DNA from 3 places in the Azospirillum sp. 11R-A genome. Region 1 is predicted to be linked to each of the others. Evidence: riboswitches for the same ligand, from Rfam matches in the RefSeq annotation. Region 1 holds a riboswitch; each other region holds the start of a gene.
The links. A riboswitch is a leader RNA that binds a small molecule or an ion and turns the genes downstream of it on or off. The one in region 1 is predicted to bind thiamine pyrophosphate.

Region 1 (4,479 bases):
GAAGATCAAGTCCAGCTTCATCGACGGCCTGCGCGTCACCGACAAGGAGACGGTCGAGGTGGTCGAGATGGTGCTGGCCGGCTCCATCAACAAGCAGATCGTCGCCGCCATCAACAGCGCCGGCGGCCGTGCCGTCGGCCTGTCGGGCAAGGACAGCAACCTGATCACCGCCCGCCGTCTGGAGCGCGTTCAGCGCGATCCCGACAGCAACATCGAGCGGGTGCTGGACCTGGGATTCGTCGGCGAGCCCTACAAGGTGAACCCGCAGATCCTGCATGCGCTCGCCCAGTCGGACATCATCCCGGTGATCGCGCCGGTCGGCTTCGACGTGAACGGCGACACCTACAACATCAATGCCGACACGGCGGCCGGCGCGGTCGCGGCGGCGGTGAAGGCGGCGCGCTTCTTCCTGCTGACCGACGTCGCCGGTGTGCTCGACAAGGAAAAGAAGCTGATCGAGAAGATGTCACTGGAGGATGCCCACAAGGCCATCGCCGACGGCACCGCTTCGGGCGGCATGATCCCGAAAATCGAGACCTGCATCGGCGCGGTGGAGCAGGGCGTCGATGCCGCTGTTATCCTGGATGGCCGCGTGCCGCATGCGCTGCTGCTGGAGATCTTCACCGAGGGCGGCGCCGGCACCCTGATCGGCAAGGCCTGACGCTGTCCGAAGGGGACTGTCATGGGGGACCGATGAGCGATCTGCGCAAGGAGTTGCTCCGCCAGATGAAGGCCATCCGGGAGAGGATGGACCCGAAGCTGGTGGAGCGTGCCAGGCTGGCCGCTTTGGGCAAGGTCCCCTATGACAGCGATGCGGCGAAGGAGGCGGTCGGCCATTTCCTCGACGCCAAGCGGGACGGCGGCGCCTTCCGCCGCAAGCTGGAGCAGGCGCTGAAGGACGAGGGCGCGTCGCTCGACCTCGATGGGGAGAAGGCGCCGCCCCCGGCGAAGCCGCGGCGCGGTGGCCGCGTCACCTAGGTCGGGCGCCCGAACCGCGCCAATGCAAGGAGCACAGCCTTGCTGCATGTTTTCGTCAATGACGGCGGTCTGCTGCGCTGGGACAGGGAGGCCGCGGACGAGTCGGTCCCGTTCCCCGAGTCCGCCGTGTGGCTGGACCTGATCAACCCGACGCCCGACGAGCTGACGCGGGCGGAGGCGCTGATCGGCACCGGCCTGCCCACCCGCGAGCAGATGGCGGAGATCGAGGAGTCGAGCCGCCTGCGCGTGGCCGGCGGTGCCTTGACCATGACCGTCACCGCACTGGTCTGGGCCGACACCGACGAGCCGCGCATCGCCACCGTCAGCTTCGTGCTGGCCGGCCGGCGGCTGGTGACCATCCACGACATCGATCCGCAGGCCCTGCTGGCCTTCCGCCGCCGCGCCACCCATGGGCAGGTGTCCGCATCCCGCGGCGAACTGGTGCTGGCCGCACTGGTGGACGGGATGATCGACCGCACGTCGGTCGTGCTGCGGCGGACCGGAGTGGAGATGGATGCGCTGAACCGCCGCTATTTCCGCGGGCGCAAGCTGCGCTCCCGCGGCGAGACGCTGGACGACGCGCAGACGCTGAAGCGCATCGGCCATGCCGGCCATCTGATCGGCAAGGCGCGGATCAGTCTGGCCAGCCTCACCCGGATGACCGACTTCCTGGCGCGCGGCGATGGCTGGAACGCCGGCAAGGCGACTCGGCGCTGGGCCAAGACCACGCTGCAGGATCTGCGCGGGCTGGACCAATATGCCCGCTTCCTCTCCGGCAAGGTTGCCCTGGCGCTCGACACCGCTCTGGGCCAGATCAATGTCGAGCAGAACGAGATCGTCAAGATCGTGTCGGTCCTGACCGTCCTGCTCTATCCGCCGACCCTGGTCGCCAGCATCGGCGGCATGAACTTCACCGAAATGCCGGGCAGCCAGTCGCCCTTCGGCTATGCCAGCGCCTTGGGGCTGATGCTGTTGTCGGCCTTGCTGCCGATGGTCTATGTGCGGTCGAAGCGCTGGATGTAACGCATTTCCACAATATGGCAGGCGGATCGTCCGCAGCGCTTTCCTTTTGACACGACCGTCCGTCGGCGGCAGGATGGGCCGCATTCCAGGGGGGTCCCGACAGGGGGCTGAGATACCAACGGCCGGACGGCGCACTGCGCAAGCCGGCAGCGTGGTGACCCTTCGAACCTGATCCGGGTCATACCGGCGAAGGGAGGGACCTCGTGACGGGCCGAATCTCGCCCCGTCCGGCCGTATCGGCCCCGCCATGTCGGGGAACCATTCCGAAACGGCCCGCACGAAGATACCGCACCTCCGTCCGCAGTCCCGGGTTTGTCCGCCCAACTCCGACGGAGAAACCCAATGCCTAAGGACTTCAACGAGAACGCCATCCGCATTTCGACCGGCCCGCTGCCGTCGTCGCGGAAAATCCATGTGCCCGGCACGCGCTTTCCCGACCTGCGCGTCGCCCTGCGCGAGATCGCGCTGTCGGGCGGCGAGCCGCCGCTGACCGTCTATGACGCCTCAGGCCCCTACACCGACGAGTCGGTCGCCATCGACGTGCGGGCCGGCCTGTCCAAGCACCGCCGCGACTGGATCCTGGCGCGCGGCGATGTCGAGCCCGCCGACAACGGCGTGCTGCGCGCCAAGGACGGCGTGGCGGTGACCCAGATGGCCTACGCCCGCGCCGGCATCGTCACCGCGGAGATGGAGTACATCGCCGTGCGCGAGAATCTCGGCCGCGCCGCAGCACTTGAGGCTACCCGCGACGGCGAGGATTTCGGTGCCGAGATCCCCGACTTCATCACCCCGGAGTTCGTCCGTGACGAGGTGGCGCGCGGGCGGGCGATCATCCCGTCCAACGTCAACCACCCCGAGTCGGAGCCGATGATCATCGGCCGCAACTTCCTGACCAAGATCAACGCCAACATCGGCAACTCCGCCGTGACCTCCTCCATCGAGGAGGAGGTGGAGAAGATGGTCTGGTCGATCCGCTGGGGCGCCGACACCGTGATGGATTTGTCCACCGGCGCCGACATCCACCAGACCCGTGAATGGATCCTGCGCAACTCCCCGGTTCCGATCGGCACCGTGCCGATCTATCAGGCGCTGGAGAAGGTCAAGGGCAAGGCCGAGGACCTAACCTGGGAGCTGTTCCGCGACACGCTGATCGAGCAGGCGGAGCAGGGCGTCGATTACTTCACCATCCATGCCGGCCTGCGGCTGGCCCACATCCCGCTGACGGCCAAGCGGGTGACCGGCATCGTCTCGCGCGGCGGCTCGATCATCGCCAAATGGTGCCTGGCGCATCACCGCGAGAATTTCCTCTACGACCATTTCGCCGACATCGTCGAGATCTGCCGGACCTATGACGTGGCGCTCTCGATGGGCGACGGGCTGCGGCCGGGCAGCCAGGCCGATGCCAACGATGCCGCCCAGTTCGCCGAGCTGGAGACCCTGGGCGAACTGACGAAGATCGCCTGGGCGCGCGACGTGCAGGTGATGATCGAAGGGCCGGGCCATGTGCCGATGCACAAGATCAAGCACAATGTCGAGAAGCAGCTGGCGCTGTGCGGCGAGGCGCCCTTCTACACGCTGGGGCCGTTGGTGACCGACATCGCGCCGGGTTACGACCACATCACCAGCGCCATCGGTGCGGCGATGATCGGCTGGTTCGGCACGGCGATGCTCTGCTACGTCACGCCGAAGGAGCATCTCGGTTTGCCCGACCGCGACGACGTGAAGGCCGGCGTCATCGCCTACAAGATCGCCGCCCATGCCGCCGACCTTGCCAAGGGTCACCCGGCGGCGCGGTTGCGCGACGATGCCATGTCGCGCGCCCGCTTCTCCTTCCGCTGGCTCGACCAGTTCGCCCTGTCGCTCGATCCCGACACGGCGATGGCCTATCACGACGAGACCCTGCCGGCGGAAGGCGCCAAGACCGCGCATTTCTGTTCGATGTGCGGGCCGAAATTCTGCTCGATGAAGATCACGCAGGAAATCCGCGACGCCGCGGAATCCGGCATGGCCGAGATGTCGGAGAAGTTCCGCCAGTCGGGCGGGGAAATCTACCAGCCGGCAGCAGAATAAAGTCTGGCGGGGGGCGGGTTGCCGCCCCTTCCGTCAGTCCGCGTACCGGATCTCCAGCACTTCGACTTGCTCCATCCCGGCCGGGGTGCGGACATCCACCAGATCGCCCTTCCGCGCCTTCAGCAGGGCGCGGGCCATGGGGGAAATCCAGCTGACATGGCCGCGGTCGGGGTCGACCTCGTCGGCGCCGACGATGGTGATGGTGTTCTCCGCCCCATCCTCGCGGGCATAGGTGACGGTGGCGCCGAAGAAGACCTGTTCGCGGTTCTTCTGGTCCTGCGGATTGACCACCACCGCCGATTCCAGCCGCTTGTTCAGGAAACGGATGCGGCGGTCGATCTCGCGCAGGCGCTTCTTGCCGTAGAGATAATCGCCATTCTCCGAGCGGTCGCCATTGCCGGCGGCCCA
Region 2 (4,479 bases), on a different contig from region 1:
GGCCTCCGACAGCAGCAGCGACAGCACGTCCACCGGATTCTCGCCGATCACCAGGATCACCAGCCCCGACAGCACGAAGGCCGCGACGAGGTTGAAAACCGGCAGCAGCGCATACCCGACCCAGCCCGGCACTGCGCCCGGCTGGCCCTTCCCCGATCCGCTCAGCAGCACCGGCGTCTCCTGGATTGCCCCTTGCCGGGGATTCTTAACCGCCAACGCTCTGCCGACCAAGCATTTCATGGTGCGGGGAATCCAAGCATCGCCTGGAGTTGGAAGGATTACAAAAAGTCTTGCCGCAACGCAGCATTCTGGCATGCTTCTTACCCATAGAAATTTTATGGCTATGGAGCATGACCGATGCCGCTCGACATCCCGCAGACCTTTCGCCACCACGTCTTCTGCTGCGCCCAGCAACGTCCGCCCGGTCATCCGCGCGGCAGCTGCGCCGCCAAGGGGGCGCATTCGCTGTGGCAGCGGCTCGATCAGAAAATCCAGGGCAAGGGCGTGACCGACATCGGCATGGCGATGACCGGCTGCCTCGGCTTCTGCTCCGCCGGGCCGCTGATGGTGGTGTATCCGGAAGGCATCTGGTACCGGCCGGAAACGCCGGAGGACATCGACGAGATCGTCGACTCGCATCTGGTCAACGATGCGCCGGTCGAGCGGCTGGTGATGGTACTGACGCGTTGAGGCGAGAGGGGGGCGCACGAGCCGGCTCTTGACCTTGGCTGCGCCTACCAGACCTGCGGTTGCGGCATTGGGACGCGGGCGCATTTGCCCATAATGTGGGCAGACCCCGCCATTGCCGTTCCGAACCGAGTCCATGACCGACGCCGAAACCGCCGACCTGCTGCCCGCCGAGGCCGATTCGGTTCCCTATGCCGTCGGCTGCTTCCTGGGCGCGATCCTGCTGTTCGCGGCGATGGACACGCTCATCAAATTCCTGACCGCCGATTACCCGGTGCCGCAGCTGATGTTCGTGCGCTCGCTGGTCGCCTTTCTGCTGGTGGGCGGCTACACCCTGACGTGCGGCGGCGGGATCGCGGCGATGCGGACGCGGCGGCCCCTGGGGCATGTCTGGCGCGCCTTCGCCGGGCTGATCTCGATGGGATGCTTCTTCTATGCCTTCCGCGAACTGCCTTTGGCCGACGTCTATGTGCTGAGCTTCGCCGGTCCGCTGTTCATCACCGCGCTGTCGGCGCCGCTGCTGGGCGAGCCGGTGGGCTGGCGCCGCTGGGCCGCCGTGGTGGTCGGGTTCGGCGGCGTGGTGGTGATGGCGCAGCCGTCGGCCGGGGCGCCGCTGGTGCCGGTGCTGGTCGGGCTGTGCGCCGCCCTGTTCTATGCGCTGGCCGCACTGGCCGTGCGCGGCCTGTCGCGGACGGAAACCAGCGCGTCCATCGTGCTCTACCTGCTGCTGACGACGACGGTGGTCAGCGGGGCGCTGGCCGTGCCGGTCTGGACGGCGCCCACCGCTTTCGCGCTGGGGCTGATGGCGCTGGTCGGGGCCATCGGCGCCGGGGCGCAGGTCCTGCTGACCCAGGCCTTCCGCCGCGCGCCGCCGGCGGTGGTGGCACCCTTCGAATATACCGGCATGGTCTGGGCCAGCCTGTTCGGCTGGCTGGTGTTCGGCGACCTGCCGACGGAGCCGGTCCTGGCCGGCGCTATGGTGATCATCGGCAGCGGGCTCTACATCCTGCATCGTGAAACCATGGTGGCGCGCCGCCGGTTGGGTTCTTGACAGGACAGGGCCGGCGGCGACACTCTCGCCGCCTGTTCACGGCTGGGGTGCCCGTGCGGATGCCGGTTCGGTGGTCGCACGGGCTGAGACAACACCCATCGAACCTGATCCGGGTCATGCCGGCGAAGGGAGCCGACCGGAACCCGACGGACCCGCTGAAAGCTGCTGCAAAGCGCCCCGTCCCCTCCGCGTCGCCCCAACCGCCGGCGCGTGTCGAGGAGTTTTCGGTCATGCGGCGCACGCTTCCCCTCCTGATCGGCCTGCTGGCCGCATCCTCCTGCCTGTCGTCCGTCTGTCTGTCGTCCGCCGCCCGTGCCGACGACACGCTGTCCTTCCCGGTGCTGGTGCCGCTGACCGGCTTCCTGTCGCTGGAGGGCACCAGCCAGCGCAATGGCGCCGTCCTGGCGCTGAAGCAGACGCCGGCCGGCGTCGCCATCGCCTCGGAGGTCGTCGACACCGGCACCTCGCCCGAAGCGGCGGTGACGGCGCTGGAGCGCGCGGCCGGCCGCGGCACGGTGGGCGCGGTCGCCGCCAGCATGCTCGGCACCCAGATGCTGGCGATGCTGCCGCTGGCTGGCGAGCTGAAGCTGCCGCTGGTCACCGTGTCGGGCACCGCCTCGATCACCGAGCAGGGCAATCCCTGGGTCTTCCGCTTCTTCCCCGGCGACGCGGTGACCAAGGCCGCCCATGCCCGCTATGTGGTGGAGGAGCTGGGCAAGCGGCAGCCGGCCGTCATCTACCAGACCACCGCCTACGGCCAGAGCGGCAAGGCCCATCTCGACGCCGCCTTCAAGGCGCTGGGCGTCACGCCCGTCTTCGAGGAGGGGGTGGACCCGGCGGCCAAGGATCTGCTGCCGGTGCTGACCAAGGCGCTCGCCGCCAAGCCGGACGTGCTGGTCCTGCACCTGCATTCCGGACCGACCGCGCTGCTGCTGCGGCAGGCGGCGTCCAGCGGCGTGACCCTGCCCATCGTCGCCGGCTCCGCCATGCATCAGCCGAGCACCGCCGCCCTGCTGGAACCGGCGGAGCTGAAGGGCGTCTGCGCCGAGACAGCGGCCTCGCCGATTTCCGGCGGCACGCCGGAGGTCAAGGCCTTCACCGACGCCTACCGCGCCGCCTTCGGCAAGGAGCCGGACGCCTTCGCGCTCGGCCAGTATGACGGCATGACCATGGTGCTGGAGGCGGTGAAGGCCGGCGCCCGGTCGCCGGACGCGATCCGCAAGGCGCTGTCCGCCGAGAGCTTCAAGGGCCTCGCCATGACCTACAAGTCCGACGGCAAGGGCAACATGGCCCATTCCGCCGTCATCGTCTGCTATGACGGGGCCAGCCGCGTGCCGGTGCTGGTGAAGCGGTACGACGACCCGACGCTTGCGGCGAAGTGAGCGGATGGCGGCGCTTCAACTGCTGGTCAACGGGGTGGCGCTGGGGGCGGCCTATGCCCTGGTGGCGCTGGGCTTCGTGCTGGTGCTGAACGCCACCTCGGCGGTGAATTTCGCCCAGGGCGATCTCGTGATGGCCGGCGGGTTGCTGGCGGTGGCGGCGGCGCCGCTGATCCCGCTGCCGGGCATCGTCCTGCTGCCGGTCGTTCTGGTGCTGATGGCGGCGCTGGGGCTGCTGCTGGCACTGGCGGCTTATCTGCCGCTGCGCCGCCGGCCGCCGGTCTCGGTCTTCATCAGCACCATCGCGGTTGGCATCATCCTGCAGAACGGTGCCGCCATTCTGTTCGGGCCGGAGCCGCGCGCCGCGCCGCCTTTGTTCGGCGACGACACGCTGCACATCGCCGGGCTGGCGGTGCCCGAGCAATCGCTCGCCATCGTCGCGGTGGCGGGGCTGCTGATCGGCGCGCAGCAATGGGTGTTCGCCCGCACCCAGCTCGGCCGCCGGCTGCGCGCCACGGCGCAGGATCCGGAGATGGCGCGGGCCTGCGGCGTGCCGGTGACCGCGATGATCCTGGTGACCTTCGCCATCGGGGCCGCCTGCGCCGGGGCGGCCGGGCTGCTGCTGGCCAACCGCTATTTCGTCACGCCGACCTCGGGCGGCGACCTGATCCTGAAGGCCTACATCGCGGTGACGGTGGGGGGCTGGGGCTCCGTGCCGGGTGCGGTGGTGGGGGCGCTGCTGATCGCGTTGTTCGAGGTGGGGGTGTCGTCGGTGCTCTCATATCCGGCGGCGCTGGGGGCCTTGTACCTGACGCTGCTGGCGATTCTGGTGCTGCGCCCGCAAGGGCTGTTCGGCGAAGCGGTGCGGCGCCGTGGGTGAACGTCGGCCGGCAGTCATTCTCATCGCTGGCGCGCTTGCCCTTCTGGTTTATGCGCTGGCCTTCGCGTCCCCCTATGGCCTGCGCGTCCTGACCGTCGCCGGGGTCTATGCGCTGGCGACCTTCGGATTCCAGATCGTCTTCGGGCTCGGCGGTGCGCTGTCGCTGGCGCAGGGCGCCTTCTTCGGCGTCGGCGGCTATGTGACGGGCATCCTCGGCAGCCGCTACGGGCTCGGTTTCGAAGCGACCTTCCCGCTGTCGATGCTGGTACCGCTGCTGCTGGCCCTGCCGGTCGGGCTGGCGGTGCTGCGGTTGGAGTCGCATTACTTCGCCCTGGCGACTCTCGGCATCGCCCAGGTCCTCCATCTGCTGGCGGTCAACCTGCCGGAGCTGACCGGCGGCTCCAACGGGCTGGCCGGAGTGCCGGCGGTGGTGCTGTTCGGCTGGGCGGTGCCGCGCGGACTGCCGATGGCCGGGCTGGTCT
Region 3 (4,479 bases), on a different contig from region 1:
TAGGAGGCGGCGCGGCCGGTGGCGCCCGCCGGCATCGACACCGGGGTGGCGATGTAGAGCGCCTGGATATGGGCGGAGAAACGCTTGGCCAGGGCCGCCGCCACCGCCAGACGGCTGGCGTGGGCGTCGTCGTTGGCCATGTGCAGCAGGATGGTCTTGATCGGCATGCCCTCGCGTCTCCCAACATTATGATCGGTCCACCATCAGCCGGCGGAGCGGTTTCCCTCTAGGTAACGCTCCGCCGGGGTCGATGGCAATGTCGGTGGATGGCAGGGGCCGTGGGAGACCGTTACTTCACCACCACCGCATACTGGTCGACCGGCGCCACCGCCTTGATCAGACCGCGGGCCTTCAGGAACTCGGCGAAGCGGGTGTAGCGCTCGGCATCCAGCGCGGCCGGGCTGTGGGAGAAGCGCGGCAGCGTGTCGGCCCAGGCGCGGCGGTTCAGCTCGTCGTTCAGTTCGGGCCGACCCTTGACGAAGGCAGCCTGCGATTCCTCCGGATGGTTCAGGATGTAGAGCGTCGCCCGCTCCACCGCCGCCAGGAAGCGCTTGAAGCGCGGGTCGTTCACCTTGTCCTTGCGGGCGACCAGAATCAGTTCGTCATAGGGCGGAACACCCTCTTCCTCGGGATAGAAGGCGCGGCCGGGGTGCTTCTCGATCTCCATCTGGTTCAGTTCGAAGTTGCGGAAGGCGCCGACCACCGCATCGACCTGGCCCGACAGCAGCGATGGCGAGAGGGAGAAGTTGACGTTCACCAGCTCGACGTCCTTCAGGCTCAGCCCCTGCTTCTCCAGCATGGCGCCCAGCAGAGCGTCCTCGAAGCCGGCGATGGAATAGCCGACCTTGCGGCCCTTCAGATCCTTCAGCGTCTTCACCGGCCCGTCGCGCAGCACGACGACGGAGTTCAGCGGCGTGGACACCAGCGTGCCGATGCGGACCAGCGGCAGCTCCTCCGCCACCTGCAGGATCAGCTGCGGCTGGTAGGAGACGGCGATGTCGGCGCCGCCGGCCGCCACCAGCTTCGGCGGGTCGTTGGGGTCGGCCGGGGCGGTCAGGGTGACCTCAAGCCCGGCATCCTTGAAGAAACCCTTCTCCTGCGCCACCACCAGCGGGGCGTGGTCCGGGTTGACGAACCAGTCCAGCATCACGGACAGCTTGTCCTGGGCCAGCGCGGGAAGCGAGGTCATCAGGCCGGCGGCGATCAGGCCGGCGGTGAAAAGATGCTTCATCGGGTGTCTCTCCCCCTTCAAGGGTTGGCGTCTTCGGCAGGTTGGGTATCGGGTTGCCAGGGCAGGGCACGGCGGGCCAGCGCATCGACGGCGGCGTACAGCGTCACCGCGAACAGCCCCAGCACCAGCACGGCGGCGAACAGAAGATCGATCTGCATGCGGGCATTGGCGTGCAGCATCAGGTAGCCAAGTCCGGAGGACGACCCCACCCATTCGCCGATCACCGCCCCGATGGGCGCCACCGCGGCGGCCACCCTTACGCCGGACCAGAAGGCGGGCAGGGCGGCCGGCAGGCGGATGCTCCACAGGATCGCGGCGGGCGAGGCGCCCATGGTGCGGGCAAGGTCGAGCCAGCCGGGATCGGTGCGCCGCAGCCCGTCGAACAGCGCGGTCGTTACCGGGAAATAGATGACCAGCACCGCCATGGCGATCTTGGACGCCATGCCATAGCCGAGCCACAGCACCAGCAGCGGCGCCAGTGCGAAGACCGGGATGGCCTGGCTGACCAGAAGCAGCGGCATCAGCCAGCGCCGTGCCGTGCGGAACCGCGCGAGCAGCAAAGCGCTGACCCCGCCCAGCGCCACGCCGGCCACCAGCCCGATCAGAATTTCGGCCAGCGTGGTCAGGCCATGGGTCAGCAGCAGAGGGGCCTGCCGCTGCATGGCGTCCGCCACCGCCAGCGGACCGGGCAGCAGGTAGCGCGGCAGCCCGGTGGCCCAGACCAGCGCCTGCCAGCCGGCGACCAGCACCAGCAGGGTGATCGCGCCGCGCAGTAGCGCCTTCATTCCGCCAGCCTCCGCAACAGTTCGGCCTGATGCGCCAGCAGGTCCGGATCGTCGACCCGGCGCGGCACCGGGCCGGAGGGCTCCAGCGCCGGCCCCATGATGGCCGGCCGGCCGGTCATCACATGCAGGCGGTCGCCGATACGCAGCGCCTCCAGCGGGTCGTGGGTGACCATCAGGACGGTGCGGCCGGCCAGCGTCTCCGCCGCCGTTTCCTGCAAGCGCAACCGGGTGATGGCGTCGAGCGCGGAGAAGGGCTCGTCCATCAGGACCAGCGGCTTGTCCTCCATCAGGGTGCGGGCCAACGCCACGCGCTGCTTCTGCCCACCGGACAGGGCGGCGGGACGGTCGCGCTCGCGCCCCGCCAAACCGACGCGATCCAGCAGCGCGCGGGCCTGCTCCACCCGCGCCGGATCGGGACGGCGGTGGCGCAGCCGGTCGCCGAGCAGCACATTGTCGAGAACGGTCAGCCAGGGCAGCAGCAGGTCCTGCTGCGCCATGTAGGCGATCCGGCCGGCCAACGGCCGCCGGTCGCCGGTGACCACCTCGGTCGGCGGCTCCGGCTCGGCCAAACCTGCAAGGATGCGCAGGAGCGTGGTCTTGCCGACGCCGCTCGGCCCCAGCAGGCAGGTGGTCCGCCCGGCCGGCAGCTCCAGCGTCAGGTCGGAGAACAGGAGCGTGCCGCCATAGGTCAGCCGCGCGCGCGCGATGGTCACCGAAAGCGGCGTCATCGCAGGCACGCGGGCATGCATCGTGGAGTGGCGGAGATGGAAAGGGTGCGGTCCCGCATCACTGATCCCTACGCCGGCATGAACCGGATCAGGTTCCAGGGGTCGTCCCGCAACAGGACCTCTCAGCCGCCCATCGGCTCCCCCCAGTGAAGGCGGCGACTATAGGCGCGGACGATCCGTGACCGCAAGCATTGCCGGATGCCGCTTCCAGCATGCGGAAGCGGGCGGCTTGACCGCACCGCCGCGGCGCCTAGTTTCTGACGGGCATCGAGGAGTGCCCGTCCTGACCACGCCCTTTCGCACACCGCTGTTCATCGGCGGGGAAATCTACCGCGGCTCGACCTATGGGCCGAAGCATCCGCTGGCGATTCCACGCGTGTCGACCGCCATCGACCTCAGCCGCGCCATGGGCTGGCTGCCGGACGAGGTCTATCTCGACACCCATGTGGCGAGCGAACGCGAACTGGCGCGCTTCCATACCGCCGACTACATCGCCGCGCTGAAGCGGGCGGAGGCCGAGCAGCGGGTCGACGAGGCGACCGCCACCCGCCACAATCTCGGCAAGCTGGAAAATCCCGTCTTCGCCGAGATGTACCGGCGGCCGGCCCATAGCAGCGGATCGGCGTTGCAGGCGGCCAGGATTCTCGGCGACCGGCCGGCCGGTCTTGTCTATGCGCCGGCCGCCGGGACGCATCATGCGCGGCGCGACCGGGCCAGCGGCTTCTGCTATTTCAACGCGCCGGTTCTCGGCATTCTGGAACTGATCGACCATGGGCTGGAGCGGGTCCTCTATGTCGATCTCGACGCCCATCATGGCGACGGGGTGGAGGAGGCCTTCGCCGACGACGACCGGGTGCTGACTGTGTCGATCCATGAGGATGGGCGCTGGCCCTACACCGGCAAGGCGGAGGAACGCGCCGGCGGCATGGCCCGCAATCTGCCGGTGCCACCGGGCTTCAACGACAGCGAGATGGAGCATGTGATGGAGGCGGCGGTCCTGCCGCTGGCCCGTGCCTTCCGTCCGCAGGCGATGGTGATCCAGACCGGTGCCGATGCCTTGGCCGAGGATCCGTTGAGCCGGCTGGAGTTGTCCAACCGCGCGCTGTGGGATGCTGTGGCGGCGCTGCTTCCGCTGGCGCCGCGGGTTCTGGTGGTCGGCGGCGGCGGCTATAATCCCTGGTCGGTCGGGCGTTGCTGGGCCGGGATCTGGGCGGTGATGAACGGCATCGATCCCGCCGTGCGGCCGACGGCGGAGGCGGTGGCGGTGCTGCGCGCCCTGACCTGGAACCGCGCCGCCGGCCGCAATCCGCCGGACCATTGGTTCACCACGCTCGGCGACGAGCGGCGTCCCGGACCGGTGCGGGACGCGGTGAAGCGGGTGGCTGAGACTGCCATGTCCTGAAGGATGGCGCTGTCCTGACCCACAGCCGGCCGACTCATTCCGACGAATTTCGAACCAACCTGTGACGATTCGTTGACGGGGTCGGATTGTTCGTTGATTCTCTTTTTTACTGCGCCGGTGCAGCTTCCGCGTCGGGTGATGCGGGCTTCGGCAGGATTCGCGGGCAGGATTTGCGGTAGGAGGACGGCCGGGCGGATGTCGAACACGACGCTGTTCCTGATCGCCATCGTCATCATCATGCTGGCTGCCGTCCCGGTCGCCATGATGCTGAAGGATTTCCTGCCGAACATCATGGAAAAGAGCAGCGGCCTGGATCAGGTCGAGAACCGCATC

Region 2: another riboswitch for thiamine pyrophosphate. It lies ahead of VH569_RS23905 (ABC transporter substrate-binding protein); the one in region 1 lies ahead of thiC (phosphomethylpyrimidine synthase ThiC).
Region 3: another riboswitch for thiamine pyrophosphate. It lies ahead of VH569_RS15865 (ABC transporter ATP-binding protein); the one in region 1 lies ahead of thiC (phosphomethylpyrimidine synthase ThiC).

Annotation. Positions count from the first base shown of each region.
Region 1 is NZ_JBCEBL010000003.1:353,948-358,426, reverse strand. It holds gene argB (acetylglutamate kinase) at 1-661, shown strand, start outside; gene VH569_RS07400 (hypothetical protein) at 694-978, shown strand; gene VH569_RS07395 (magnesium transporter CorA family protein) at 1,018-2,001, shown strand; TPP riboswitch at 2,079-2,213, shown strand; gene thiC (phosphomethylpyrimidine synthase ThiC) at 2,344-4,071, shown strand; gene greB (transcription elongation factor GreB) at 4,105-4,479, opposite strand, start outside.
Region 2 is NZ_JBCEBL010000020.1:88,248-92,726, forward strand. It holds gene VH569_RS23890 (ABC transporter permease) at 1-171, opposite strand, end outside; gene VH569_RS23895 ((2Fe-2S) ferredoxin domain-containing protein) at 358-690, shown strand; gene VH569_RS23900 (DMT family transporter) at 824-1,738, shown strand; TPP riboswitch at 1,772-1,886, shown strand; gene VH569_RS23905 (ABC transporter substrate-binding protein) at 1,969-3,120, shown strand; gene VH569_RS23910 (branched-chain amino acid ABC transporter permease) at 3,125-3,997, shown strand; gene VH569_RS23915 (ABC transporter permease subunit) at 3,990-4,479, shown strand, end outside.
Region 3 is NZ_JBCEBL010000010.1:109,663-114,141, forward strand. It holds gene VH569_RS15850 (universal stress protein) at 1-167, opposite strand, end outside; gene VH569_RS15855 (ABC transporter substrate-binding protein) at 290-1,231, opposite strand; gene VH569_RS15860 (ABC transporter permease) at 1,249-2,016, opposite strand; gene VH569_RS15865 (ABC transporter ATP-binding protein) at 2,013-2,744, opposite strand; TPP riboswitch at 2,792-2,898, opposite strand; gene VH569_RS15870 (acetoin utilization protein AcuC) at 3,019-4,146, shown strand; gene VH569_RS15875 (hypothetical protein) at 4,219-4,479, shown strand, end outside.